Regions from separate parts of the Paenibacillus sp. F024 genome, predicted to be linked through region 2. Evidence: riboswitches for the same ligand, from Rfam matches in the RefSeq annotation. Region 2 holds a riboswitch; each other region holds the start of a gene.

Region 1 (10,046 bases), on a different contig from region 2:
GAACGGAGCGGAAGATCCGTATAACGACATTATGAACAATCTGCATGACGGAAACATCATCTTGATGCATCAAGGCTCGCCAGAAAATATCCTTGCTCTTGACCGAATCATTAAAGCGGTGCGAAAAGCAGGATACGAATTTGCCCTTTTGAACGATATTGAGCCGCCGCGATAAAGACAAGCACTGGATCTGCGAACCGGCTGCGGGTTTTCATTAGTCAAGGGGTCTGTTAAGATAAAATAATGCTTGCGCGTATACGGTAGCGCTTGGTACCAATTGTTCCCGCAATTCATAAACTGAAAAGTACATTATTCGGTTTAACACACCAACATAAAGGAAGCGAAATCACGTGCAGCAAGCGATAGCCATACTGGATTCAGGGGTAGGGGGATTGACCGTAGTCAAGGAGGTCATGCGTCAACTGCCGCAAGAAAAGATCATCTATTTCGGCGATACGGCCCGTACACCATACGGCCCGCGGCCGGCCGAAGAGGTGTTGGGATTTACCCACCAGATTGTTGACTATTTACTTCAATTTCATCCCAAAATGATTGTCATAGCCTGTAATACCGCAACGGCCGTGGCTCTTGAAGAGATTCGCAGCAGACTATCGATCCCCGTCGTCGGTGTAGTTCATCCGGGGGCTCGTGCAGCGATCAAAACGAGCAGAAGTCAGAGGATCGGCGTCATCGGAACCGAAGGCACCATCAAAAGCCGTGCTTACGAGAACGCTCTACGCCAAATCTCGCCGCAAATTCAGGTGGTCAGTCAAGCTTGTCCATCATTCGTGCCGCTGGTGGAGCAGGGCTTGTTCCATGCCGAGCAGACGCGGCGGGTTGTAGAGGAGACGTTGCACGAGCTGCGTCAGAAGCCGATGGACTGCTTGATCCTGGGCTGTACGCATTATCCTTTTCTTTCCGACATGATCTCTTCGGTTATGGGACCTGAGGTTGCCCTGATCAGCTCTGCGGACGAAACGGCACGGGAAATCAGTACAATCTTGTATCATAAAGGGATGCTGGTCACTTCGGGCGCCGTACCCGTCCATCAGTTTTTCTGCAGCGGAGATCCGGTATTGTTCAAGAAGATCGCGCAAGCATGGCTGAACGAGCAAATCAAAGTAACGCCTGTGGTTTGGCAGGTTCCGAATATTGTCTAATTTTCCGTCATAAGCATTAGCTAGACAATCGAGCCTTTATTCGTGGTTCGATGATTAATGCTTGGAAGGGGAGCTGCACCATGATATTCCCTGCTATATTACGGTATGGAGAACCATTGTTGCACATGGCCGTAAGGAACAAAGTAAACTGGACAGATCTGATTATGGCAAGCACGGGCAAGAATGCGCATCGTTTTTGTACCGGACAAACCATTGCTGTTCCACCTGTCAGGACATCGGAAGCTTTGAATTCGGCCAAACCTTACGATTATCGGGACATGATAAGGGATTTAATGCTCTTGGAGCAAAAGTATCCGTTCCTGATGGTTTATTCGATCGGCAGGAGCGTACTCGGGAAGAGCATTCCCGCCGTCCGTATCGGAACGGGGCCGGTAGAAGTGCATTATAACGGCTCGTTTCACGCCAATGAATGGATTACGAGCCTGCTTTTAATGAAATTCACCGAGGATTACGCTTCGGCTTATGTGAACGATTCACCGCTTAGAGCACGTGACGTAAAGCCGCTGTTCGAACAAACGTCGCTTTGGATCGTGCCTATGGTCAATCCGGACGGGGTGGAGCTTGTATTGAACGGCCTTTCCATGGAAAACCCCTATTATGAGCGGCTGGTCGAATGGAACGGCAGGTCGCTGGATTTCTCGGGCTGGAAGGCGAACATTCGCGGAGTGGATCTTAATGATCAGTTCCCGGCGAACTGGGAGATCGAACGCGACCGCCGCAGTGTCCCCGGGCCGGGTCCAAGGGATTATACCGGAATTGCTCCGCTCACCGAACCGGAAGCGGCGGCAATGGCGGAATTCACGAAAAGCCGTGATTTTCAGCTTGTGGCAGCGTTTCACACACAGGGAAAAGAAATCTATTGGAATTACCGGGAGCTGGAGCCCCGGGAATCGGAAGCGATAGCTTGCCGTTGGGCCGAAGTGAGCGGATATGAAGCGGTTAAGCTGCAGGACAGCGATGCGGGGTATAAAGATTGGTTTATACAAGAGTATCGGCGACCCGGATTCACCGTGGAAGCCGGTTTCGGTGTTAACCCGCTGCCTCTTTCGCAGTTCGAGGAAATTTATTACGATCTCACTCCTCTCATGCTGGAGGGGCTGGCGTCGGTTCAAGGCAAAAAGCATAAATAGCAAAAGCGTATTTTTGATAAGGGGCAAGCTGACGCTGCCATAACGGCCGTTCGCTTGCTTCTTTGTTATACTGTGCGCCATGCAGCAAGCTGCTATGCAAATGGTGTATAATGGGAATAAGGAGTTTGAAGAGCAGCACAAGGGAGGAGATAGCATCATGTGGAGACGTTTATTATCGATAAGGCGATGGGCGCATGTGTTTCGCCGGATTGTGCCGCTGCTGCGCTCTTCGAGAATTCCTGTCCGTGAGAAGCTGCTGTTCGCCGTCCCGGCACTGGTGTATTGGATTATGCCTGATGCGCTGCCGGCGCTGCCTATTGACGATGTTGCCGTCATGATGCTGCTGATGAACTGGTTTACCGATCGGGCTGAGCGTAAATACGGTGCATGAATGGCAAGAGCTGCCCGGGCGGGCAGCTCTGTTGTAGCTTGGGCCTAACGGATGGCCCCGGTTTCTTGTTCATATTCTTCGGCAGGCATGCGAATCCATCTTTTCAAGTATCCCTGTTCATACAGCGCCTTAATCAGAATGATCAGTATCGGCGATAAAATCAACCCTGCGACACCAAAGAGCGAAAGTGAGATGATGATGAACGCGAGCATGGTAAAGGCGGATACGCCTAGCGAATCGCCGGTGATTTTGGGCTCAAGGATTTGTCTGGTTGTAATGACCACGGCAAGCAGCACAGACAACCAGATCGCCAGCGTCGTTTGTCCAACGATGAACAGGTAGATGATCCACGGGATGAAGAGTGTGGATACGCCCAAAAGCGGAAGCACGTCGAATAACGCGGATAGCAGCGCGATGGAGAAAGCGTTCTTCACTCCCAATAAGAGCAGCGAAATGAAAACGACGATAAAGGTAAGGGTAATCAGCTTAGCCTGTGCTTTGATGTAGGTGACGATGCCTTTCAATACATTTTCGCGCAGAAAGTGGAACGCTTTTTTAAACGTTTTTGGCGTTTTCTCTTCCGCCGTCCGCTTCCATGACTCGATCTCGATGCTCAAGAAATAAGCCAGAATGATCCCGATGGCAAAATTAATCAAGAAGGTGGAGACGGAGGTCAATGCCGTAAACGTTCCCGTAATAAAGCCGGTCACAAATTGGGTGATTTTACTGGTGATGACTGCGGAATACTCTTTGGCCTGCTCAATCAGATCCTGCGTTGGCAACGGACCCAAATAGTCCTGTAGAGCTTCGGACCGCTGTATGATTTCCCTTTCCATGACGGCCGTGTACTCGGGGAACTTGTCTTTAAGCTGTAAGATCTGCGTTGTAAAAATAGCGCCGAGTCCGGTAATCGCCCCAAGAATGACCAAAATAAATAAAATGGTCGAGATGCCGGAAGCGATCGATTTCTTGAGCCCTCTGCGGTGCAGGAATTTAGCGAGCGGCTCGATAATCATGTAAATGAGAAACGCAAAGAAGATCGGCGTTGCAATCCGGTATAAGAGACTGAAGATGTACATGAACAAATACACCGTGACAATCAGGAGAGCAATGTCGAAGATGGTTTTGTAATATTTGCGGTAAAAATGAATCATTCGGTCACCTCGGGTTTATCATTCCTCTGCGGCTGGCGTACACCATCCGGCCGCCCAGAGCTTCATTTCTTTTAACATCCGGTGCAAATCCTGGCCTTTAGGCGTAAGCTTGTATTCCACGGTAAAGGGGACCGTCGGGTAGGCTGTCCGTTTCAGCACGCCGTTGTCCTCCAGGTGACGCAGCGTGTCCGTTAACGATTTGGGGCTGACGGATTTGATTTTGCGCTGCAGCTCACCGAAGCGCTGGGTGTATGATACCTGAAGCGCGTTACCTTAGGGTAAGTTAATATTTCCATTGTCATAATATCTAAAATTATTCACTACTTTCCGTTTTATATAACAAGTCACACAATAGCAACACAACGGAGGGTACCGGGGATGGGGAACGAGGACGGATATGAATGGGGTGTAAGTCTACAGTCGGATGCAGCCGTACGATCATCGTATTGCAATAAAAGTTGCTTTCGCTCCCGAGTTTCTATACAATAAGGTGAAAACGATAGCGCTGGGAGATGGAAGTCATGAATTGCAAAATTTCGCGTAATGCCGCCAAAGTGCTTTTGGCCGAAATAGAAAAAGAAGAAGACAAGGAATTGAAGCTTCGCGTATTCGTGACGCATGCGCACGGTGATCATGCCCATTACGGTATGAAATTAGACAAGCCTACGGAGAACGATGTCGTCGTCTCGACCGACAAAGGCATCGACGTTATTCTTCAGAAGGATGATCCGTTTTTGGACGGGATTCGCATCGATTATTTCTATGTGCCTGAGGAAGGCTTCTCGGTGACCAATCCGGGCAAAGGCAACCACGGCGACCACTAATGCTTTAGTCGGGTTCCGTATAGGTAAGCTGCAATAGAAAGGAAACACCCGTATGGCCAACGATATACGAATTTGTGACAAATGCAAGCATATGAGAATCAAAACGGCGCTGCCCAAATTGCAGAAGCTGGCCCCCGACGCGGAAATCAAGGTAGGATGCAAATCTTACTGCGGTCCATGCTCCCGCTTTGCCTTCATCTTCATCAACGGCAGATATGTTACCGGCAAGACGGAGGACGAAGCGATCGAGAAGGCTAGTAAATATGTGAAGTGACATTAAAGCGGATGAAGAGACGCTTATAGGACCGCAGATTGCAGCGGATTCCATAAGGGCTTCAAAATCCGCTTTTTTCTATTTTATTCATTTTTTTAGGTGTCAAGCATCTAAAATCGTATTCTGAAGGGGCGATTTTAGTGTAAATAGAAGGTTAATCATTGAAAATAGTTCCAAAGGCTCAATAGATTTGTTGAAATTGGGAAATTGGAATTATGTATTCCTTAGGTCTTATCTTTTATTCTTAAGAAAATAAACTTTCATAAAAAGACATTTTTCGAGCGTACTCGATAAAGGCAAACCAGGCGAAAGCCTGGGCACGCAAAGCTATAGGGGCTAAAGTGCAGGTTCCGGCGCAAAGCCAGCCAGTTATCGAAGGTGCGGAGCGACGCATAGACTTGCAGACTCTTGTGCCCGTAGATGGAGAATTTCTTTGTTTTTGAAAAAGGAGTGAAACTGATGCAGGGTCAGAATCGAAGCATCGTATCAAGAAAAGGCTTTTACACGAAAGTGGGGGATGATTTCGTAGGCGTGTTTTTGTCAAACGAGGGCCCCAAATTGTTCATCAACCGTGAGGTCTATGAACTGTCTGCGCCATGGTGGGACGTCGAAATGGTGAAGGGGCGCAGCCATCAAATCATTAATTTTTACTGGCGCGGTGAGGTCAAGCTGTCTGTTAGATGTGAAGCGGAAAATGACGTTTTCATGCCGCTGTTCGATTATTTGAGCTGCAGGGGGACTACGGTTCGTCAGGCCTGACGGCCAAACTGAAATACCCATACATAGCGCAAAAAGAACCGCTTTAATGGCGTAATGCCATTAAAGCGGTTCTTTGGTTTGTCCGGTTTTGAGACTGCCATTACCTCAACATGGAAATAGTAAAATCAGGAGAGGATGATCGAAAGAGCGGACCGCCCATCTTAAGCATCGGGAGGAGACTCTGTCTTGTTGCTGCGCCAGCCGTATAGACCGCCGGGGGCGAAATATTGGTATAGATTGCATTCGATTCGGCCGTTGAACAGCTTGCGCTTCTTGTCGGCTTTGCGCCCCATGTGATGCTCAAGCTGCTTGTTTGGACTTAGGATAAAGGCAGACCATGTAGGCAGCTGCTCGTATACATGGCTAAATTGTCGGATGGCCCGTTCAGCTTCACTGTGGTCGCCCAGGCGCTCGCCGTAAGGCGGATTCGTGATGATACAGCCGTAGTCTCCCCGCGGCATGGCCTTGGCAACCGGGCTCACCTGCAGGGTCAGTTCCTTTGCCAGACCGGCCGATTTCGCCGCAGCCAATGCGACATCAATGGCTTTCGGATCGATATCGGAGCCTGTAATCTGGAGAGGGATGTCATCCTTTACCAAATCATAAGCTTCTTCCCGGGCTTGATTCCATAATTCATGAGGAACGAGCGGCCACTCTTCAGCGTTGAAGCTGCGTCGTAAGCCGGGAGCCAAATTCCATCCGATCATCGCGGCTTCGATCGGAATCGTACCCGAGCCGCAGAACGGATCATAAAGCGGGCGTTCGACTTGCCAGCGGCTCAGCAGTACCATGGCCGCCGCCATGGTTTCTTTCAGCGGGGCCTCCGTTACCAGCTTGCGGTAGCCGCGCTTGTGAAGACCGGGTCCGGTGGTGTCCAGGGTTAACGTAGCAGTGTCGTTAAGAAGCGACATCTCAATGACGAAGCGTCCGCCGGTTTCGGGGAACCACTCCGTGCCGTATCGCAGCTTCATGCTTTCCACAACAGCTTTCTTGACAATGCCTTGGCATGCGGGCACGCTGGACAGCTGTGACTTGTGCGATCTTCCTTCGACGGGGAACTCCGCGTCTTCGGGAATCCAATCCGGCCAAGGCAGAGCCTTTACTCCCTCGAACAGCTCGTCAAAGGTACGGGCTTTAAACTGTCCCATCTTGACGAGCACGCGGTCGGCCGTACGAAGCCACAGGTTGGCGCGGCATATGGCTAAAAAGTCACCGACGAACGTCACCCGACCGTTTTCAACCGTGACTTGATCGTAGCCTAGATCGCGAACCTCTCTGGCCACTACGGCCTCAAGCCCCATAGGGGAGGTGGCGATAATTTCAATCGAATGTAATGTCATACTGATTCACTCCGTATCTGTTATGAAGGGAAAAGCCCGAATATAAACAGGTTGAACTAAGCTTGGAAAAGCCATACAATTAATTAGTATAGGCGATTGACAGTGATTATACAACGAGGCAAACGTATTAGCAGCAATGATTAAGTGCTGCAGCCGTATGTCTCGGAATCGGGAAGGAATGGAAAACAACATGACATCGCCATTAACGGCGGAGCAGTATCTTGATGAGCTTTTTGATACGGATGAGCTGCTGGAGCGGGTGAAAGAAAGCATCCGCGCCAACCTCATGCCGGAAATTTCGATCGCTGCCGGTTACGGGCGGTTATTGACCATGCTTGTGCGCATCGCAGGGGCAAAAGAGGTGCTGGAAATCGGAGCGCTCGGGGGTTACAGCGGCATCTGTCTGGCTCGCGGTTTGCCGCAGGACGGTAAGCTTGTCTCGCTGGAATTGAAGCAAGAATATGCGGATCTGGCTTACAAGCATCTTAGCGAAGCGGGGTTTGGACAGAATGTGGAATACCGGGTCGGTGAAGCGCTGGACAGTCTGAAGGCACTTGAGGAGGAAGGAAGAAGATTTAACCTCTTTTTTATTGACGCGGATAAAGGCAATTACCCGAATTACCTGGAGTGGGCGATCAGGCTGGCTCATCCGGGGGCTGTTATCCTCGGGGACAATGTACTTATGCGCGGGAAAGCCATAAATCCGGAGTCAAAGGGAAATGCGGTTGCGAAGATGAGGCTGTTTACGGAGATGGTGGCCCAGGATCCCCGACTCGAGGGTGTGCTGCTGCCGGCCTACGACGGGTTAGCGATAGCAAGGGTGAGGGCATAATTATAAGTAAAGGCTGTTATCATATCTTGCCGGGGAAACAAGCAAGCTGCTTTCATGCTTTTCCGACGATAGGAGGATACGATCTTGACACAGATGCGAGTAGAAAAAGATTTTCTGGGCTCCAAAGAGGTTCCGGCTCAAGCTTACTACGGCATTCAGACGCTGAGGGCAGTGGAAAATTTTCCGATCACCGGCTACAAAATTCATTCCGATTTGATCCGCGCGATAGGGTTGGTGAAGAAAGCGGCTGCCACCGCTAATATGGAAATCAAGCAGCTGAATCCGCGCATCGGGCAGGCTATCGTTCAAGCGGCAAAGGAAATTATTGAAGGACAGTGGCACGATCAGTTTATTGTTGACCCGATACAAGGAGGAGCAGGCACCTCGCTGAACATGAACGCCAACGAAGTGATTGCCAATCGGGCGATCGAGCTTTTGGGCGGAACGAAAGGGGAATATTTTTCGGTCAGTCCGAATACGCACGTCAATATGGCGCAATCGACCAACGACGCTTTTCCGACAGCCATTCATATCGCCCTCCTTTCATCCATACAGAAGCTGCTTGCAACCATGCGCGAGCTGCATGCCGTTTTTCTCGAAAAGGCGAAAGCTTTCGACGGAGTGATCAAAATGGGGCGGACGCATTTGCAGGATGGCGTTCCGATCCGTCTCGGACAAGAATTCGAAGCCTACGCAAGGGTGCTCTCGCGGGATATTGAGCGTATCGCACATTCGCAGCGGCATCTGTACGAGGTGAATATGGGGGCGACGGCGGTTGGAACCGGACTTAACGCCGATCCGAGATACATTGTTCGCGTAGTGGAGCTCTTGGCGGTAGAGAGCGGGTTCCCGCTGGTCAGCGCCGAGCATCTGGTCGATGCTACGCAAAACACGGATGCCTACACGGAGGTTTCCTCGGCGCTGAAGGTATGCATGATCAATATGTCCAAAGTCGCCAATGATTTAAGATTGATGGCGTCGGGACCGCGTGCAGGTCTCGGTGAAATTATGCTGCCTCCCCGCCAGCCGGGCTCCTCCATTATGCCCGGAAAGGTAAATCCGGTCATGTGTGAGGTTGTCAATCAGGTGGCGTTTCAGGTAATCGGCAACGACCATACCATTTCCTTGGCTTCCGAAGCGGGACAGCTTGAACTTAATGTGATGGAGCCGGTCCTGGTGTTCAATTTGCTGCAATCGCTCAGCATGATGAATCAGGTGTTTCAGGTGTTTAACAAGCACTGTCTGCAGGGCATCGAAGCCAATGTGGAACGCTGCGGTGAGTACGTGGAAAAAAGTGTGGGAATCATCACTGCGCTCAATCCCCATCTGGGCTACGAGACGGTAGCGCGCATCGCCCGCGAAGCTATTGTGACCGGACGTTCCGTGAGGGAGCTGTGCTTGCTGTACGATGTGCTCAGGGAAGAAGAGCTGAATCTGATTCTCGACCCCTATGAAATGACCAATCCCGGCATCGCAGGCGCCTCTTTATTGGACGAAAAAAACAAATGAAATCGATCATTTCCAAGAAGACTTGGCCTGTAAAGCGGCCAAGTCTTTTTATATGAAAACATATCCATCCTGCGAAGTCGCTTACGTGTTTATCTGCCCTCCCGATACCCCAGCTCATGGGATATTTCCCGCGTAATCTGCAGCAGCTCCCGGGTCCATTGCTCCTGATAAGGCGTCATACGGTCGGATGGTCCGATCACGCTGACAGAGGCGGGCACATGACCGTAAGCGTCGAAAATGGGAGCTGCAATTCCGGTTGCCCCTACGTTACGCAGATTGGAGCTGATTTCATAGCCGTTCTTCCGGATTTCGTCAAGCCGGTCCTTCATCCTTTGCGTATCGGTAATGGTATACGGCGTGAACGTGATTAAATCGTCGGACAGCACCTCTTGAATAAATTCCTCATCACGAAAAGCCAATATCGCTCTGGCTGCGGAAGTGGCATATAAGGGAAACCGGCGGTATTCCTCCGCATTGAAGCGGATCGGATACTGCGAATCGATTTTATCGACATAAATGGCATCGCTGCCGTCGATGATACACAGGCAGACAAGCTCTTTGGTCTTCTCGGAAAGTCTATGCAGGTATGGCTTGGAAAAATCAACCAGATTATGGTTTTTCAACACCTTGTTCCCGAGCTCCAATAATGTAT
Region 2 (10,046 bases):
GAGCCATTTCCCAACTATACTCATCAACCAATCGTCCGTCTTTAAGCACCAGCACCCGGCTGCACATGAATCGGACGGCTGCCGGATCGTGAGAAATAAACAAGCAGGAGAACCCCAGCTCCTTTTGCAGTTCCTTCAATAAAGTCAAGACTTCGGCTTGAATCAACGCATCCAGGCTGGCCGTAGGCTCGTCCATGATGATCATGGCCGGCTCTATGCTGATCGATCTGGCAATGGCCACGCGCTGCTTTTGTCCCCCGCTTAATTCATGCGGATATCTGTACAGCAGGTCCGCCGGCAGTCCGACCATGTCAAGCAAGCGTTCGGCCTTTTGGGCGCGCGGTTCACTGCTGTTCCCAAGAAATGCCGGAGATCGGCCTTTCCATTGATCAAGCGGCTCCATAAGAGAGTCGATCACTTTCAGCTTCGGATTTAAGGAGGCTGACGGATTTTGGAAAACGGCCTGCATCTGTCCTCCCAGCGTCCTGTAAGCCGCATCATCGCGTTGATGAAGCATGACATTCTGAAACCGCAGCTCGCCTTCATCCGCACGCTCCATCAGCAGTAAACATCGGGCCAGGGTACTTTTGCCGCTTCCGCTTTCACCGACGAGACCGAGACACTCTCCGCGTTTGACGCTAAAGGAGATTTCATGGAGTGCTCTGAAGCCCTTACGATAGGTTTTGGTCATCCTATTGACGGTCAACAGATCCTCATTGAAATTAGGAATGTGTTTGTTCTCCTTCGATGCTTCCGGTGGAGCTTTACGGAAAGAAGCCGGGCTGATAGAGGTTAACGGATGGGAGAAAGCTTGTTCTAATGCCGGAACAGCCGCGAGCAGCCGCTTTGTATATTCATGTCCCGGATGCTGCAGCAGTGACATGGTTTCTCCGGCTTCGACGATGCGCCCTCCGTGCATAACGGCGATTTTGTCTGCATACGGCTTTACGGTCCGCAAATCGTGGGTAATGCACAGCACCGCACACCGGGTTAGTTCCTTAAGCTTCGCAAGGAGCCGGAGGATCTCTTCACCCGTTACTTGATCCAGCGAGGCGGTCGGTTCATCTGCGATCAGCAGTCTGGGCTGAAGCATCATCGCTGCGGCGATGGATACGCGCTGTAATTGACCTCCGCTCAATTGGAAGGGGTAGCTTTCATAGACCCGTTCCGCGGGCAGGCTCACTTCTCGCAAAATATGCAAAATTCGAGCTTTACGCTCTTTTCGCGTCAGATGGAGGTGGGAACGGGCGGCTTCGTCCATTTGCTTGCCGAGGGGAATGAAAGGGGCAAACATGCCGGTATAATCCTGAAACACATAAGCGATTTCTTTCCCGCGGATGGCGCCCAGCTGCCGCTCTGAAAAATTCAGGAGGGACCTGCCGCAAAACAGGATATCGCCCGATTCAACCGTAAGCGCCTCCGGGAGCAGGCCGCCGACCGCCAAGGCGGTGACGCTTTTGCCGCTTCCGCTTTCGCCGATGATCGTGAGCCATTCTCCCTGCTGAATCGATAAATCGAGTTCGCGGACGATCGGCTGCTGTCCTGCGGATATATTCAAGCCGGTGATGTTCAAGACGGACATAGCTGTCACTCCTATTGTTTTCTTACATCCAGCCGGTCACGGAGCCGGTCGCCGAGAATATTGGATAGCAGGACAAACAGCATAATCAGCAGACCCGGAGCGAGCATTAAATAAGGGGTGCTATGAAAATAGGCGCGGCTTTCATTCAGCATCGAGCCCCATTCCGGAGTCGGAGGCTGAACGCCAAGTCCAATATACGATAGTGATGCAATCATCAGAATAATTTTGCCTATGTCCAGTGTTGCGATAACAATCACATGGCTTAATGCATGCGGAAGCAAATGTTTTACGAGGATCCGAAAGCGGCTTAACCCGTTTAATCGGGCTATCGGGATATAATCCTTATGCTTCTCGGACATGACGCTGTTTCGGATGACGCGGGCATAAGCAATCCATTTGACCGAAATTACGGCAAGGACCAGATTGATGATGCCCGGCCCCAGCAAGCCGCTTAGGATGATGGCCATCATATAATCGGGGAAAGCCAGGAAAGAATCCGAAATGCGCATAAACAAACGGTCCATCCAGCCTCCGGCATACCCGCTGATCAGTCCGGCCGGAACGCCGATGCCAAGCGCCATAAGCACAATGACCAGGCTTGTCCCCACGGTATTGCGGCCTCCGAGGATCAAGCGTGAAAGCACATCCCTGCCTAAGCCGTCCGTTCCCAGGAGATGCTCCGCACTTGGAGATTGCAATCTTGCGCTCATGTTAACCAGGTAGGGATCATGAGGAATCAGCAAAGGCGCAATCCAAAGGCCGGCAAAGAAAAAGAATATGAGGAAGCCCCGGCGGGAGAGCTTGCCTCTTCCAAGCTTCGTATCCATTACAGCTCGCCTCATCGTCCCTCCCCCTTCAGACGAATTTCGGGATTGAGAGTTCGGCAGGTCAAGTCTACCAGCAGATTGATGATCAGCACGAGGGTTCCCATCAATAAAACATATCCTTGAATTACAGGATAATCCCTGTTCAGAATCGCATCCACGACCAGCTTGCCGATCCCGGGATAGGCAAACAGGACTTCGACCACCACGGTTCCTCCAAGCAGGCTTCCCAAACTGACGCCGAACATCGTAATGACTGGAGCCAGGGAGTGACGGAATGCGTAGAACACCAATATGCGTTTGCTCCCGATGCCCCGGGCCCGGGCTCCCCGTATGAATTCCTGCCCCAAGCTTTCGATAAGGCTGGAACGGATCAGACGGACATAGACGGCGGCCATCGTTAATCCCAGCGTCACCGAGGGCAGAATCAGATGCAGCAAGGAGCCCGTGCCCATGGAGGGGAAAAGCCGGGCACGTACCGACAATCCCTCAATGAGAAGGAGGCCCAGCCAGAAGCTGGGCACGGAAGTACCGACAATCGCGAGGAGACGGCTGAACCGGTCGATCCACCGGTCACGGTATAGAGCAGACAACGCGCCCAGCGGAACCGCAATCGCAATTAATATCAGCAAAGAAGTGCCGGTCAACAACAGGGTGGCGGGTAATGTGCTTAACAGCTCTTCGCTTACCGGCCGGTTGGTCATGTAAGACATGCCAAGATCCAGTCGGACAAAGCGGGAAAGCCAGTTCGCGTACTGGATAATGACAGGCTGGTTCAACCCCATCATTTCCCGCTGCCGTTCGAGCTGCTCGGCTGTTACCGCCACATCGTCAAACCTCAGCAATTGCCGGACCGCATCCCCGGGAGCAAGCTGTATGAAGCAGAAGCTGATAAAAGAAAGCGATAGGATGAAAAGAACGAGCTCCAGGCCTCTTTTTAGGACAAATCTCATTTTACTTTCACATCTAATTGGTTGGTCAGCATGTAATATTCACTTTTGCTTGTTATCCAATGCTCCACGTTGTCTCTATAGACGGCCAGCGTATTCGGATGAACAAGATATGAATAATAGGTTGCTTGGTCAATCCTCGTCAGCGCCTGCCGGATCAGATCATTTCGTTTGACCGTATCTACCGTTTGATCAAGCCGGCTGATGAGTTCATTTAATTCCTTATCGTTAATTTTGCCGAAATTCAGCGTACCTCCGGGAGCAAACGACACGTTCAGAAAATAGCTGGCGTCGCCGCGGGGAGCGATTAACGGACTATAAGTGCCCAAATCCCAGCTGTCGTTGGTCATTAAATAATCCTCATATTTATCAACCAGCTCGATGTTGATCGTAATCCCCAGCTCTTTGGCCTGCGACTGCAGCACTTGGGCAAGCAGCGGAAATTCGGCGCGGGAGGCATAGGTAACGAGCTTGAACGTCAACGGTTTTCCGTCTTTGGTTACCTTGCCGTTGTCGACCTGGAAGCCGGCTTTTTCAAACCAATTTCTTGCAGCGTCGGCTCCGGATGGCTTGCCGGAATAGGATGGAACAAACGGAAAATCAGGCAGGAACGGACCCTGCGCAACAGTCGCCTGTCCTCCCATGATCCCGTTTTTCAGTTCTTCGCGATGGACGAGCGCATCAAAGGCCTTGCGAAGGTTTTCATTTTGAAAATCAGGGTGTTCTGTATTGAAAATCAGTTCATGCGTCCTCAGGCTGACTACCGAATCGAGATGCAGGCTTGGATCCTGCTTGATTTTGCCGATGCTTTCTACCGGAGGGCGATAGACGATATCCGCATCTCCCGCCAGTAAAGCGGATAACCGGGCATTCGCATCCTCATTAAAAGCGAATGTGGCTCGATCCAGTTTAGCCGGGCCGTCCCAGTATTCATCGTAACGTTCCACCTGAAGAGCAGTCCCGGGCGTAAAGGAAGTCACTTTAAACGGTCCCGTTCCGATCGGCTTTTGGTCCGTCCCTTGCTCAGCCGTATCGATAATCGCCGTGTTGGGATGCACAAGCTCGGATGGAAATTGGGGGAACGCCTTCCCGGTGACGATATGTAACGTTTGTCCGCTGGCATCCATGGATTCGATTTTCAATACCTGCTTGATTCCCGGATTGATCTCCATAGCGCGTTGGAGAGAAAGCTTTACCGCTTCGGCATCCACCTTCTTGCCATTGTGAAAGGTTATTCCATCCCGGATGGTCAACGTCCACTGCCGTCCGTCATCGCTTTTCCACTCTTGAGCGATCCAGGGGCGGATGGTCAAATCATCACCGAGCTTGACCAGCGTTTCGGCAACCCCGGCTCTAAGCGGTGTATAGTCCAGATGAGGATCGATCGTTTTACTGGAAAAATTAAAGAGAAAGGTCAGCTGCTTTTGCGTGGCTTGCTCCTTTGCGGAATTAGACTCGGGCGAGCAAGCGGTAAGCATAACCAGCAAAAGAAATAAGAGCGCAAGTGCGAATGGGGATTTATTCAATGTAAACCTACCTCCAAAGAAAGTTCTGTCCCGTTAGGGGGGATGAGTTGTTTCTCATCTTACCCCATTAGCGTACGAAATTTCATGACTCGATAGGGCTATTCCTGCAAGAAAGGGGTGACAAAATAGTATGAATACGTCTGACACATTATATTTGCATGGTACAGGGTTCATGCCCGGGAATTTGTTCTTAACCATGTGTAAAAAACCAACAGCCGCCGCTGTTGGTTTTCTCATGAGCAGGTGATCAATTCACAGTGTCTTAAATCTGGCAGAGGCTCAGACATAAGCCTTGCCTTTGGTTAGTATACAAGGCACGCCTTTACCTACAGCGCCGGGCAGCGACATTTTTTGCAGGTAGCGCCGTCCTCTTTCACATTTGAGGCAGCGTGCGCAAACATTTGAGGTTACGACCTTCATATTGAATTGATTTTTGTCTATGGAGGACTGAGGTGTTTTCTTATTGGCTTTTTTATTTTTGCTCACGGTTTTCATCTCCTAAGGCATGGATATTGCATACTATGACGGAATGCTTCGTTTGGTCACCCTGGCGAAAAACCGGCGATCGCTTTAAAATCGGATCAAGTAAAAAAATGTGTCTTATCCTGTTTAAAAAAGAGGAATGTACGCGCTTGGTGTTGAATCACTAAAGGTATTCGGGGTACGGATTGATAAGCCGGCATACGGCGTTTACCCTTTCACCTGAGGAGGACGATAATGAAGTATTTGTTTTGTCAAAAGGTTAAAATAGTAGATATGAATGACGAGATCATGGCCGAGGTATTGTTCAACCATGGTGAATATGAGGCGCCGCTGCTGTCCGTCGGATCAAGTGTGGTAACCTATCCGCTGGGACTTAAAGAATTTGAAGTGGTGCATGATAAAAGAGAAAGCCGACGCGAGCGCTTCAAGGTGTTGGATGTCGAAATCGATTTGATCTCTAGTCCGACGTCTACCCGTGTTTTTCTTGAGCCGGTCACTCTGATTATCGGCCAGCATGATGTCGGTCAGATCGAGATCGATTAAGCAGGCGCGAAGAATGGGGGATTGAAGTATGAACAAAACGTTTGTCGCCATCGGAAGTATCTGCGCGCTTCTGTCCGTCGCGTTCGGGGCCTTCGGTGCGCATGCGTTGAAGGGGGCATTGTCGCCGAACATGCTCGCGAACTACCAAACAGGCGTGCAATACCAGATGATGCATTCACTCGGGCTGATTGCCGTTGGGCTATGCGCGTCGGTTCTGCCCGACAGCGGACATTTGCGTCGAGCAGGGTGGTCTATGTTTGTCGGCATCCTTGTTTTCTCAGGGAGTCTATATGTTCTGAGCATTACAGGAATTACGGTGCTTGGAGCGATTACGCCGATCGGGGGAATCGCCTTTATGCTCGGCTGGCTGTCGCTGGCGCTTGCGGCTTGGAAAAGTCCGTCCAAATCATGATGCTACACAGGGAAGATCGTCCGGTGCGCCGGGCGGTCTCTTTTTAAGTGCTCAAGTCTTCGTTTATGGTGCGAATGGTTTCCAGACCGTATGCAATGGATGAAGGTTGAAAAATGAATGTCGAATGAAGGAGGAAATTAGCGGATTTGTGTAGAAAATGATTTCCACCAAGCAGTTTATGCAGCACAATCTATACGCAAAAGTAAGCGAGGTGCTTCACGAAACCGGACTGGATCCTTCTTTTTTGGAGCTTGAGATCACGGAAAGCAGCGCGATGGATATTGACCACGCTGCGACACTCCTTCATGAACTGAAGAAACTCGGAGTGAAAATCAGTATTGATGATTGCAGAACGGGGTACAGCTCATTGAGCTATTTGAAAAAGCTGCCGATCCATAGGCTGAAGATCGATCGCTCCTTTGTCAGCGAATGTGTAACCAATCCGAACGATGCGGCGATTATAGCCTCCATTATGTCGATGACAAAACATTTGAACCTGCGCGTCAGCGCCGAAGGGGTGGAGACGGAAGAACAGCTGCACTTTTTGCGGAGCTATCAGTGCAATGAAGTTCAAGGCTATTTCTTCAGGCCTCCGGTCTCGGCCGAGAAGGCGTTCGGATTCATGAAGCCCCAGGGTGAAGCATAGAGATCTTACCGTCCTGCTGAACGGACGACGGTATGTCCTCTTAATGTATTTCATAATCGTCAATTTCATTGATTTTTATCAGATATACTTTCTTCTCGTCAACATGATAGACCGTCACGCTTTCGCTTGCCGCGTCTGTGCTAATAATTCGACAAGGCAAGCTGAGCTTAATGCCCTTGCCTTTGACGATAGATAGCCGGACCAGGGTATTGTTCTGCTGGAACGTCTTCATCTGCTCCCAAATCAGCCTGTGCGGGTCGTTTTCCGGGCGGTAAGGTTTATTTCCCTTGCCGTTTGGCATGTTCTCAGCCGGAGAAGTGTTTGTTTTGGCTGGTTCCTGCTTATTTTTGATTTTCGATTCGTTGAGAGCCAGCTCAATTTTTGTGCCCAATTCTATTCCCTGCTTAATTTGATAATCCTCAACCTGTGTCGTATTCAACAAATGCAGCAGCGTTTCCAAGGCACGCCCGTTGGTTTCATCCTCTATCATGATGTCGACGTTGAATAAAAACTTGCGCTTGGACGGATTGTCTCTCTCCATAGGCGACCCCTCTTTTTCGAAATACTTACTTTATACTATACCACTATTTTGTTATTTAAAGCAGTAGGTACCTAATGGATATACCGCTTTGGAATGGCACGCATGGGGCAGGACATACATATACTGACAGCATACGGTAGATAAGAGGAGTGCTTATCATGATGCGAATGGAACCGGTTGATCTGGGAGGCCGCACCGCTCTGGCGGTCGAGGTCAAGCTGCCCAAAACAACCCTGCTCGTTGTGACTACGGATAAAGGCTATATTATGTGCGGAGCAAATAAGTTAGCATAGCTTGGATTAGTCACGAGCTCATCGCCTAGGTTTCCGTGGGACAAGTATTCTCCATCTGTTATTATGTCCTGACTCCTTCTGATTTGTGATTAGAAAAACGTCAAAGTATTCCGTTATTGTGACCCGGATTGTGATCTTGGTTTGTTTAATGTTAAATAATGCATACAATGATTACCTGAATTGTATTTATTTTTTTTGCAACATCTGATATATTAGATATTAGGAAGGAAGTCCTACATCATGATAAAGGCAAATCCGTCGAAAGGCGGAGACGCAAAGCTACGGGTCTAACGCTTGAATAAGCTATGATCGCCGGGTTACCGAATATAGTTAACCGCTAGCAAGGTGGCTATTTCATTAGGAAATAGTCATTTTTTTAATAATGAAAATACAGAAAGAGGATGTTATTTATGAAACTTAAGGTTGGTAAAAGGCTGTCGATGAAATTTACTGTGGGCAAAAAGCTGATTGGCGGATTCCTGAGTGTATCCATGCTTCTTGGAATAATCAGCTTTATTTCGTATTACAACATCAAGAAGGTAGAACAATCGTTTTCTGATTTGGTTGATCGTAATGCAGCGATATTGGCAAATGCAAAGGATATTCAATTCCATGCTTCACAGCAAATCGCCGGTATGAGAGGGGTTTTATTGCATGAGCAAGGTTCGGAAGAGATCGTACAGACGGCTATTAACGAAATGAATGAAGAAATAAAGGCTACATACGAATTGGTTCAAAGCCCGTCACTTATGGAAGCGCTACAAAAGCTTCAAATATTTAATGCCGAATTCAAAACCAATTCAGATGCGGTCATTAATTTGAACAAAACCAATCCGGCTGAAGCGAATCGGCATTCCGTACAAGTCTTATTTCCTTTGGCGAGAGAAATGAGAGACATTTCCAACCAAATTGCTGCCGATCAGGCTAAAATGATGGAGGATGCGAGTCGTGCGAACATGAATTTGGTTGGTTCGGTGCTCACAACGGTCATTGTCTTGAGCAGTTTTACTTTCGTCTTGGCTATTGCCATCGGTTTAATCATTTCCCGAATGATTACGAGACCTATTCTCGCTATAGCTGACGGTGCTCAAAAAATTTCAAACGGCATCCTGACAGAAGGTGATCTTAGAGTGAAAAACCGTGATGAAATTGGCGATCTGGCGATTTCCTTCAATCAGATGAAAAAAAATCTTCGTCATTTGATTGGTGAAGTAGGAATGAATTCCGAGCAGGTAGCAGCTACTTCGCAAGAATTATCTGCGAGTGCTGAGCAAACGAGTAAAGCAACGGAACAAATTTCAATGGCCATTCAAGAAGTGGCCTTAGGGTCGGAAAAGCAAGTTCACAGCGCCACAACAGCCAATGAGGCGGCGGTTGAAATTTCTAGAGGGATGAACCAGGCAGCCATGTCTATTCAATCTGTAGCTGATTTAACGTTGACTGCCAGCGAGAAAGCGAATGCCGGTAATGAAGTGGTGTCCCAGGCCGTGGAGCAAATGAACAGTATGCAGCAGTCTGCCGGACGCACGGCGGAGGTTATTCATTCCCTTGGTGAAAAATCAAGGGAAATCGGTCAAATCGTACAGATGATTACGGAAATAGCAAATCAAACGAATCTACTGGCTTTAAATGCTGCAATAGAGGCCGCGCGGGCGGGGGAGCATGGACGAGGGTTCGCTGTGGTAGCTGATGAAGTAAGGAAATTAGCGGAACAATCCGGTGACGCGGCGGGCCAAATTCGAGGTCTGATCGGGGAGATTCAAAACGAAGCAGAGAAAGCTGTACTATCGATGAATGAAGGCGCATCCATCATCAAAGAGGGCATTCACATGGTTAATCTAAGCGGTGATTCTTTCAGGGACATTGTTCAGGCGATCGAACAGGTCGTAGCCGAATCTCAAGAGGTGTCTGCAATCATTGAACAAGTGAATTCGAGTTCGCAAAACATGACGCAAATGATGGAAGGTGTAGCTCATATTGCCGAGCAATCGGCAGGCAATACTCAAAGCGTAGCAGCTTCGGCAGAAGAACAAAATGCTTCGATGGAGGAAATATCAGCATCTGCGGAAGCTTTAACAAGAATGGCTCAAGATCTGCAGGATGTAATAAGTAAATTCAAAGTGTAATCCCGATAAACCCGTTGTCGTTCATGACAGCGGGTTCTTTTTTGTAATTCATCGTGCCGTCGATGGCTGGAATAGGACAAATCTTAATCCGCATATGTTACGTACCAAAAGAGGTGATCA
Region 3 (10,046 bases), on a different contig from region 2:
ATCCCAGGAGGCGAGTGAACATGAGTATCATGCTAAAGGTACGAAAATTGAACGAGATGATGTACGAGTCGGTCGTGGAGCGATTCTGGTACGCCGAGGGTGCGGACTGGAAGGGCTGCGGCATCATCCTTGTCCGCTGCGGTCAGCCGTTTCAGGAAGCGGTGAAGGGCATTCAATCCATTATCGGTCCGGAAACAGGGGGAACGGCGGATATCAAAGCGGATCCGGACAAGGGGGTAATCGCTCTGCTGCTGTTTGACTCCGCCTTGAGCCATACCCATTACACGGCGCTGCGCATCAAGGAGCTTCTCTCCGGGATAGCACAGAGCCCATTCACCGTCATGCTGGCGAATGTGAAGCCAAGCGCCGAGCGTAACCCCGCCTTTTTTCAGGCCGTCACGGACGTGTTTGAACAGGTGCCGGCATCGCAGAACGTCGTCATTTTCCATGACCACTACCAATCCAATGAAACTCAATCCGTACTGCTGGTGGATGGCGATGAGGATGTACGCCGGTTCCTCCAGCTCCGTCTTCAGCTGAAGGGATACCGCGTGCTGGCTGCAAAGGACGGTAAGACGGGACTAAATCTATTTCGACAAGAAAGGCCGGATGTCGTTGTTACCGATCTCAACCTGTCGGGCATTGACGGATTTCACTTCCTTACCCGCATCAATGATGAGGATCCTGAAGCGAAAGTGATCGTGTTCACCGATAACCGGGTGGAGCAAGCGATCAGCAAATGTTTTGAGCTTGGCGTGGCGGATTACATCACCAAGCCATTTTCCCCAGTGGAGCTCGAAGCCAGAATCGAACGTCTGCTGTAATGTAAACCCATACTCAAGGAGGCTGAAGAAAAATGAATTCAAACTATGCGCATTTGTATGCTAACATCCAAAGCAAAAGTGCCGTGCTTGGCGTTATCGGGCTCGGTTATGTCGGGCTTCCGCTTGCCATCGAGATGGTAGAGAAGGGCTTTACCGTGTACGGTATTGACCTGGACACGAACAAGGTCGATCTGCTAAAGGATGGGGTCTCTTATATTAAGGATATTTCCCAAGATCGGCTCCAGGCTGTCGCTGCAACCGGGCGATTCCATCCCACTTCGGATTACCGGGTGGTGCAGGAGCTGGATGCCGTATCCATCTGTGTACCCACCCCGCTTAGCGCCAATCAGGATCCGGATACCTCATACATCATTTATGCCGTTGATCAGATTAAGACGCATATGAAACAAGGGCTTCTCATCGTTCTTGAGAGCACGACCTATCCGGGAACGACCGAGGAATTGATCGAACGGGAAATGCTGGGGATGGGACTTGTGGCCGGCCGGGACTACTTCCTCTGCTTTTCGCCGGAGCGTGTAGACCCTTCCAACGAAAAATACAACACTTTCAACACCCCTAAAGTACTCGGTGGTACAACGCCAGCCTGCATGGAATTGGGCAGCCTGCTGTACGGCAACATCGTGGATACGGTCGTCCCGGTCTCCTCGCCGAAAGTGGCCGAAATGTCCAAGCTGCTCGAGAACACGTTCCGGAGCGTAAACATCGCCTTTATCAATGAGATGGCTATGATGTGCGAACGGATGTCCATCGATATTTGGGAGGTGATCAAGGCAGCCAGCACGAAACCGTTCGGGTTCATGCCGTTCTATCCCGGGCCCGGAATCGGCGGTCACTGCATACCGCTGGATCCGATGTACCTATCCTGGAAGGCGAAGGGCTTCCGCTTCTACAGCAATTTTATAGAACTTGCCCAGTCGATCAATACCAACATGCCCTACTTCGTTACCAATAAGACAGCGCACATCCTTAATATCTACTCCAAATCGCTGCGGAAATCCAAAGTGCTCATTCTTGGCATGGCGTACAAGCCGAACGTGGACGATCTGCGCGAATCGCCGGGCCTCGAAGTCTATGAGCTGTTCCGGGAGGGCGGGGCGCTGGTGGATTACTTCGATCCTTTCGCCACCTCGTTTAGGGATAAGTCCGGCAGCAAGGTGACTTCGATCACTTACGATCTCGATAAGTTCCGTTCCTACGACTGCATGGTACTGATTACGAATCATGAGGCCGTCGCCTACGGGGAAATTGCCGACTTGGGTGTGCCGATTCTCGACACGCGCAATGCACTGAAGGCGTACGATCTGCCGCACATCTACAAAATCGGAGCGCCGGATGAACAACTCCTGCCGCTGGCCGAGGCCGTGTCAGGCTAAAGGGAGAAAGGCATTGAAAAGTCACCATGCCCGTTTGTTTCTGCTGTTAGTCGTGATTCTGAACGTTCTTTGCGCCATTCCCCGGCAAGCGAACGCGGAAGCTTTGACCGGTTCTCCTGCCCCGGTCAAAGCTACATGGATATGGTATACGGAAAAAATAAAAGATTCGGCTCTTTCCATTCTGGACACTTGCACGGCGAAAGGAATTAAGGTCGTTTTTCTGCAGATCAACCGGGATGTTAAAGTTTCCGATTACCGGAAATTTATTAAGGCGGCGGGTGAGCGGGGTATAGGAGTTCATGCTCTCGACGGAAAGCCGGAGTGGGGTTTTACTTCCTCGCGTCCCGCGATCGAAACGTTTTTGAATTGGGTGAAAACGTACCAGGCCGGTTCGGCGGTGGGCGAGAGGTTCACAGGAATACACATCGACGTCGAACCGTATGTCCTCCCCGGCTGGTTCGACAACACGGAGGAATTTATCCCGCAATGGCAGGATAACGTAAGATTTATGGTGAGGGAGGCTCATCGGATGCAGCTGCCGATTGGCGTCGATTTGCCGTTCTGGCTGCATAAATACACGGTACCGGAAAGCGGCGAATCCTTGAGCAGGTGGATGATCCGCAAGCACGATTCGGTCACCATTCTGGCATTCCGGGATTCCGCGTATGCGATTGGGTTCATGGCGTCCAAACTGCTGGAGCAGGCGGCCGACATCGGCATACCGGCGATGGTAGCAGTGGAGACTCTGCCCAGTAGGGAGGGGGGGTTCATTACCTTTTACGAGGAAGGCCGATCCTATATGAACGGGCAGCTTGAGCAGCTGGCATCGCTGCTCAGCCATCGTTACGCCTTCAGGGGTATTGCCGTTCACCAGTTCGAAGCCTGGGAAGCTCTGAAGCCTTAAGCGGCCCGTCGTACAGATCATAAAAGCAGCACACCAAAGGGCAGCGCCTGTTACAGGCGCTGCCCTTTGGTGTTCCATCGTTCCATGCGCAGCCATTCGGCCAGGTCATGCACGGCCAGACCGCCGAAGGCGTCCGAACGTCCGTATTCGGCCAGAACCCGCTTCTCGACCTCCTTGAAAGCAGCGATTCCTTCCTCGTGAAAGCTCAAATGGTTGGCTTCATCCGGAGCCAGATTAACGCCGACATACACCTGCTTGCCCAATTTCTTCGCAGCATCGATCTCGTGCTTCACGATATCGATCAGCCCGTTTTCTCCTTCGGCACGATCGCGGTACGACATAATGGCCAGGCTATCCGTCTGGCGGATCATCCATTCGTCCAAACGCACAGACGCGTCATCGGGACCCGGCACTTGATACTTGTTGAGCCAAAACGGTATATCGACGCCGGTCTCAAGTGAATGTTCTTTCGCCGACACCGTAAATTTCCGCATCATGTTCATCCATTGTTGAATGACTTTTTTGTCGTTCCTTTCCCATTCCGGGAGCAGATAGGGCTCCACATCAAGGTGAACGCCGGTGAACCTGGCCTCGGCAGGCACGGACGCATTGTAGGCAATCACGTTCTTCAAAAACCCGGTCATCTGGGGATGATGGCGGGTCAGTGCCCAATGACGCTCGCCCCCCAGTGCGTGAACATCAATCTGTGCCTCTGACGCTGACTGGATAAAGGTACGGTACCCCATTTTAGTCTCCTCGTCCTTTTGCGAATCGTTGAAATACAAGTACACGGTGCGGACATTCTGTTTTTGCAAAAACCGGACCAAAGACCCGTCATGATCGGCGTTCAGCTTCTGCAGATCCCATATCCACGTCACCCGTTCGCTGCGCTCATCGCTTCCGAACGGCCGCAGGAAAAGCACGGTGACGCCAAGGATGAAGACGGCCGCAGTGATGTAGAGCTTTTTCTTTTTTGTCATCCATCATCTACCTCTCCGTGGTGTTTTTACAATTGCTTAACAAAAACATGGGCCTCAGGACTCATGCCGAATAGGGTTGAACTATATATACTAAGCACTAGGTTTATTCCACTATTACCCATATCGTCAGTGTAAATCCGCCGAAGGGCGGGGACGCAAAGTCACGGGTCTGAGGCGTGGGAAGGTTCACACTACGTCAACCGGGCTGCCGATTCAAAGGACCTGATCCGGTATGCATCAAAGGAGAGCAATGATTCAACATGATGTTAAACCACTGTCGTCTGTCGCTTTTTCTCGCCATTCTTTTCCTGGGAGCCTTAGGATGGCACCCGTCGCCGGCCGGTGCGCAAGCTCCCGTCAAGTCGACCTGGCTCTGGCAGACCCCTCTGATCAAAACGTCCGCGACCGAAATTTTGAATTTCAGCACATCCAATGGTGTAAACACGATCTACCTGCAAGTGAACCGCGACGTCCACAGTTCCTATTACAAGAACTTCATTAAAGCGGCTAAAGCCCGGGGGATCGAAGTCCATGCTCTTGACGGTAAGCCGAGATGGGCGTTCGAGTCGGAACAGCCGAAAATCGCTGCGTTTCTGAGCTGGGTCAAGACCTACCAAGCCGGTGCTGCGCAGGACGAGAAGTTCAGCGGGATTCATCTCGATATTGAACCTTACTCGCTCTATGAGTGGAAGACAAATCAGGCGGCCATGATCCCGCAGTGGCAAAATAACATGCGTTATATCGTACAGGAAGCAGCGGACATGGGGCTTCCCGTTGGCGGGGATATCCCATTCTGGCTGTGCAGCTATAAAGTACCGGACGGCAGTGAAACCTTAAGCCGTTGGATGATGCGCCAATACGATTCGGTTACGATCATGGCTTATCGCGACACCGCCGAGAAAATCGCCGGAATTGCCTCGAAAGAGCTGGATGAGGCCGCCGATGCGGGCATTCCCGCCGTGATTGCGGTCGAGACGCTCAGCATCTCGGAAAGGGCGTTCATTACGTTCTATGAGGAGGGTACGGCATATATGAACCAGCAGCTTACGAAGCTGAACTCCCAGCTGCAGACGCATCCCGCCTTTGCCGGAATCGCCGTACACGATTATGCCGGATGGAAAGCGTTGAAGCCTTAATCGGCGATCATCGCCCATATGCTTACACGGTACCGGCGCCTTAGCTCCCCCCACCATGATAACATGTTAGGGTGGGTGCGGCCATGATTTACAGAATCTCAATCCTATCGCTGACCGTAGGTGCTATACGGGAAGGGCATGTCTTTGGCACCGCTCGTCTTAGACAGAAAACAAATCCACAACCGGCTGCGGTTGTGGATTTTTACGGTTTGCTCATTCGTACGGAAGCTGATCATAGCCTTGTTCCATCGACTGGTATGAAACGAACTTGGATTGGGCTCAACGTGCCGATCTCCTTTCGCTAAAAGTCGCATTAAGCAACACCCCTTGCACAGAAAAGACCAGCCAATTATTTCATTTTATGATACAATATGTACATGGAGATGCGCTGCTGCCCAGTTTCGTTTCAGCATTCTGTAATCGGTTTCAAACTTTCTTATGGCGGTCAGCGAGCTCTTCAAGGTTCTGTACGGCTGCGGATCATATTTAAATCAAGTAAATCTTAAATAAGGAGTTATTCATCTATGACCCAATCTTATCACTTTGACGAAGTTGGCAGACTCCCCTTGCCCGGTGATAATGTAGCTATTGCTATACGTCAACTGGACGCCGGCACCATCATTGACTATCAAGGTCAAACCTTGACCTTGGATTACACGGTCATGGAAGGCCATCGCTTTGCGGTGAAGGAGATTGCCCCCGGTGAAGACCTGCTTTCCTGGGAATTGCCCTTTGGTGTGGCTCTGCAGCCGATTCAGCCCGGCAATTATGTGATCAACAAAGGCGTATTGGAAGCGCTTAGCGTGCGCTCACTGGGATTTGCGCTGCCGGCGACGCCGAATTTTGCCGATGAGCTTCATCCTTTTGTTCTGGACGAGGCGAATTTTCAACCGGCCCCGGCACTGCCCGCATATCCGGACAAGCGCACCTTCCTGGGTTATCGGCGCAGCCAAGCGCGCGGCGTGGGTACCCGTAACACGATTGTCTTGTTGGGCACAACTTCACGCACGGGGAGCTATGTCAAGCAGCTCGCCGCTCGTTTGCAAGGCGAACTGAAGAACTATCCTCAAGCGGATGGGATTGTTCCTGTGGCGCATACGGAAGGGGATGCAGAACAACCGAATAACCTGGCATTATTGCTGCGCACGTTGGCCGGGTTTATCGTCAATCCGAACGTGGGTGCGGTCTTAATCGTAGATAACGGCATGGGATCCGTGACCAACCAGATGGTCGAAGCGTATATGCGCGAACACGATTATCCTTTAGATGATGTTTTGCATCGGTTCCTGTCCCTCAAAGGCGGCTTTCAAGATAATCTGACCTTAGGGGAAACCATTGTACGTGAATGGCTGCCGACGGTCAATGCGATAGAACGGACCCCTGAATCTATCAGCCATCTAAAGATTGGACTGCAATGCGGCGGGTCCGACGCCTTTTCCGGAATTTCCGCCAATCCGCTGCTGGGTTGGATTGCACAGGAATTGATACGCTACGGCGGCGCCGCCAATCTGGCGGAAACCGATGAATTGATTGGCGCCGAGCCCTATGTCCTGCAAAAGGTACGCGATGTTGAAACCGCTCGCAAATTCTTGAAGCTTGTCGAAGATTTCAAGGAGCGGACGTCTTGGCACGGCGCTACCGCGGAAGGAAACCCATCCGGCGGCAATAAATACCGCGGCCTTTATAACATTTATCTCAAGTCCATTGGGGCTGCCCGCAAGAAAGATCCGGCTACCCGCCTCGACTATGCGATTGACTATGGTGCACTCATGAAAGAGTCCGGGTTCTATTTTATGGATAGCCCGGGTAATGACCTCGAGAGCATTGCCGGTCAGGTGGCTTCCGGCTGCAACCTGATTTACTTTACGACAGGCAACGGCTCGATCACCAACTTCCCGTTTGTGCCGACGGTCAAGGTGGTGACAACGACGCGCCGCTTCCAATTGCTGGCCAACGATATGGATATCAACGCCGGTCAGTACCTGGATGGCATATCCATGGATGAATTGGGCAAGCAAGCCTTTGAATATTCGATACAAATTGCCTCCGGTCAGCGCAGTGTCGGGGAGAAGGCCGGCCATTCACAGGTGCAGATCTGGCGCAACTGGCGGCAAACCGATGCGAGCCGGCTGGATGCACTGCTCAATGCACCTCTGCCGACGGGAGAGCCTATTGCGATTCAAACCGATGCAGCCGCTCAGACGAATCCCATCCGCTTCACCTTAACACGTCACCAAAACCATCGAGCCAGTGATCAGATCGGACTCATCCTGCCAACAAGTCTTTGTGCCGGTCAGGTGGCGAATATGATTGCGCAGCGGCTGAACAAACAGGGGATTGGTCCATCCGGAAACCTTTCGCGCTTTGTGGCCTTGGCTCACACGGAGGGCTGCGGCAATTCGGCCGGCCAGCCGGAGCAGCTGTATGCCCGCACCATGATTGGCTATGTTGCCCATCCGCTGGTTAAGCATTGTCTGCTGCTGGAGCATGGCTGTGAGAAAACCCACAATGACTTTATGCGTCACCAGATGGAGGAGATGGGGGTTGATCCCAGCCGACTCGGCTTTGCCAGCATTCAGCTCGACGGCGGGATCGATAAGGTAACGCGGAAGGTGGAAGCGTGGTTTGCCGATCAATTATCCGCAGCTGGGCCAGCCGTGAAGGAAACGGTCGGGCTGGAAGCATTACGCATCGGGATTTTAAGTGGTGGTCCCGTTACAGACGCGGCCGGTGAACAGCTGGCGATGTTGACGAAGATGATTGTCGGCGCAGGCGGTACGGTAGTGGTCCCTGAGAACAGCGGGCTGCTTTCAACTCCTGCTTACAGCGGCAATGTATTGACGACATCCCATGTCCCGCCGTCATTGGCCTATGGGGAGCATGCCCGTCAAACAGGATTCCACATCATGGAAACCCCCACCGAGCATTGGGTGGAGACCGTTACCGGCATAGCGGCCACGGGTGTAGAGTTAATGATAGCGCTGGTTAATCATCAGCCGATGCAGACGCATCCGTTCGTGCCAATGCTGCAAATGGCATCCGAGCCGACGATGCAGCAAATGTATGACAATGATTTGGACCTGTTACTAACAGGGAATCCCGCCGCTTGGACCAACCAGATTCTAGAGAGAAGCAAGCAAATCCTGGAGCACAGCTATACTCCGCGTCTGTATCAGCAAGGTAACGTTGATTTTCAATTAACGCGAGGGTTATTGGGTGTGTCATTGTAAATGGAAGGTAAAGCTGAGGCTCACTATGGCTTAGAGGAACGTCGGCAGACACTGAAAAAGCCTCAGGATCAGGACCCGGGTCAACACCCCATTTTGGAAAAAAAGGCAAGCTGCAAGCTGGCGCTGGTATTCAACCGCGTCAGCTTTTTTAGTTTTCTTTGCGAGTAATGCCTCCCCAGAATCCGTGGGTGTAGTTTTTTGCTTGCTATTTACCATCGTCTTACCGTAAATTTTATATACCATTTAAGCGGCATCGCAACTAACCTTAAATAGACTGGTAAATATTGGGCGGTGGCTGACCTTTTGATATGAAAAATTGTATAATATAATCAAAATACATCCACTAGAGGAAAATTATAAATTCATATACAGATCACACGTTTATTCGACTGAATATTTTAGCTAAGCAAGCGGGAGTGATCATTCATTTTGAATTCAGTATTAGTTGAATGGTGGAAATTCAATAATCATTTACACATGCCTATCTCGAAAAGGTGATTGTAGGATTATGGATATTATAAAGGATTTTTTGCTCCAATTCGCGTTTATAGCCGCTGTAATGTTCATCTTCCAAATATTTTTTGCTGAGAGATCTGAGAGAAGTCATCACAGACAGATTATCGTATGCGTATTAGCGGGGCTATCGATCCTACTATGTATGTCCTTTCCTGCTTATATTACTTCCAATATCCATTTGGACATTAGAATCGTTCCATTACTGTTAGGGACGTTACATGGCGGTTGGCAAACAGGCGTATTCCTATCCGTACTTATCATCCTCTACCGACTTTATCTTGGGCCCGATTTGGGATTTTATACTACAGCTCTTACCCTTTTAATTAGCATGCCGGTTATCGTATTCTTTCAAAAGCTCTTCATCAAAGCAACAAAGAGAAAGAAGATACAAATGGCGCTTATGCTTTCCATCTACTATTGTCTTGTTGGACTGACAACAGTATCAATGATTAGGGGGTTTTCTTTTAAGGTTTTTCAGGTGCAGATCATTCATATCACGATGACTATAGTGGCTGTGTTATTCTTCACTTCTTTAAACGAAAAAATAAAGGAAATGATCAGAAGGAATCAGCAGCTGCAATCCGAAGCCAAGGATGCGGAAATCGCCTTTTTGCGTTCCCAAATCAACCCTCATTTCCTGTACAACGCCCTGAACTCCATTGCCGCACTGTGCATCGACGAGCCTCAGAAGGCAGAGGAGTTGACTCTGGATCTTTCGCGGTATTTGAGAAGCGGCTTTGACTTCAAACAACTGGATTTCCTGACAACCCTGGAAAATGAATTGGAATTGGTAAAAGCGTATATCAACATCGAAAAAGCGCGTTTTGGCGCGAGATTGTGTGTGGAGTACGATGTAAATGCGGATCCGGATATCCAGATCCCCCCGCTGATTCTGCAGCCCTTGGTTGAGAATGCTATAAGACACGGCCTGATGTCCAATTTACGGGGGGGAACCGTAAAAATATCCGTAAAAGAGGGAGCAGACTCCGTAATCCGCTTTGCCGTGGAGGACGATGGATGCGGTATGAGCGAATTAAAACGTGAGGAAATACTGAAGCCGGA

The links. A riboswitch is a leader RNA that binds a small molecule or an ion and turns the genes downstream of it on or off. The one in region 2 is predicted to bind cyclic di-GMP.
Region 1: it holds a riboswitch for cyclic di-GMP, as region 2 does, so the genes downstream of both, ACZYR9_RS15135 (hypothetical protein) here and ACZYR9_RS23310 (methyl-accepting chemotaxis protein) in region 2, are expected to answer to the same signal.
Region 3: it holds a riboswitch for cyclic di-GMP, as region 2 does, so the genes downstream of both, ACZYR9_RS07825 (hypothetical protein) here and ACZYR9_RS23310 (methyl-accepting chemotaxis protein) in region 2, are expected to answer to the same signal.

What each region holds. Positions count from the first base shown of each region.
Region 1 covers NZ_JBVASZ010000013.1:78,774-88,819, forward strand. The annotation lists gene ACZYR9_RS15095 (delta-lactam-biosynthetic de-N-acetylase) at 1-175, shown strand, start outside; gene racE (glutamate racemase) at 351-1,160, shown strand; gene ACZYR9_RS15105 (M14 family metallopeptidase) at 1,286-2,311, shown strand; gene ACZYR9_RS15110 (hypothetical protein) at 2,469-2,702, shown strand; gene ytvI (sporulation integral membrane protein YtvI) at 2,747-3,856, opposite strand; partial or broken gene ACZYR9_RS15120 (winged helix-turn-helix transcriptional regulator) at 3,875-4,105, opposite strand; gene ACZYR9_RS15125 (iron-sulfur cluster assembly accessory protein) at 4,378-4,680, shown strand; gene ACZYR9_RS15130 (YuzB family protein) at 4,733-4,954, shown strand; cyclic di-GMP riboswitch class I at 5,240-5,331, shown strand; gene ACZYR9_RS15135 (hypothetical protein) at 5,414-5,713, shown strand; gene ACZYR9_RS15140 (THUMP domain-containing class I SAM-dependent RNA methyltransferase) at 5,875-7,053, opposite strand; gene ACZYR9_RS15145 (O-methyltransferase) at 7,244-7,885, shown strand; gene aspA (aspartate ammonia-lyase) at 7,979-9,394, shown strand; gene ACZYR9_RS15155 (IclR family transcriptional regulator) at 9,484-10,046, opposite strand, start outside.
Region 2 covers NZ_JBVASZ010000035.1:17,355-27,400, forward strand. The annotation lists gene nikE (nickel ABC transporter ATP-binding protein NikE) at 1-1,582, opposite strand, end outside; gene nikC (nickel transporter permease) at 1,594-2,424, opposite strand; gene nikB (nickel ABC transporter permease) at 2,421-3,359, opposite strand; gene nikA (nickel ABC transporter substrate-binding protein) at 3,356-4,834, opposite strand; gene ACZYR9_RS23280 (hypothetical protein) at 5,162-5,377, opposite strand; gene ACZYR9_RS23285 (hypothetical protein) at 5,600-5,908, shown strand; gene ACZYR9_RS23290 (DUF423 domain-containing protein) at 5,937-6,320, shown strand; gene ACZYR9_RS23295 (EAL domain-containing protein) at 6,478-6,966, shown strand; gene ACZYR9_RS23300 (hypothetical protein) at 7,007-7,507, opposite strand; gene ACZYR9_RS23305 (hypothetical protein) at 7,666-7,800, shown strand; cyclic di-GMP riboswitch class I at 8,039-8,125, shown strand; gene ACZYR9_RS23310 (methyl-accepting chemotaxis protein) at 8,211-9,926, shown strand.
Region 3 covers NZ_JBVASZ010000005.1:95,866-105,911, forward strand. The annotation lists gene ACZYR9_RS07805 (response regulator transcription factor) at 21-824, shown strand; gene ACZYR9_RS07810 (nucleotide sugar dehydrogenase) at 857-2,218, shown strand; gene ACZYR9_RS07815 (hypothetical protein) at 2,232-3,122, shown strand; gene ACZYR9_RS07820 (hypothetical protein) at 3,173-4,102, opposite strand; cyclic di-GMP riboswitch class I at 4,223-4,315, shown strand; gene ACZYR9_RS07825 (hypothetical protein) at 4,363-5,238, shown strand; gene ACZYR9_RS07830 (UxaA family hydrolase) at 5,763-8,468, shown strand; gene ACZYR9_RS07835 (hypothetical protein) at 8,469-8,636, shown strand; gene ACZYR9_RS07840 (sensor histidine kinase) at 9,028-10,046, shown strand, end outside.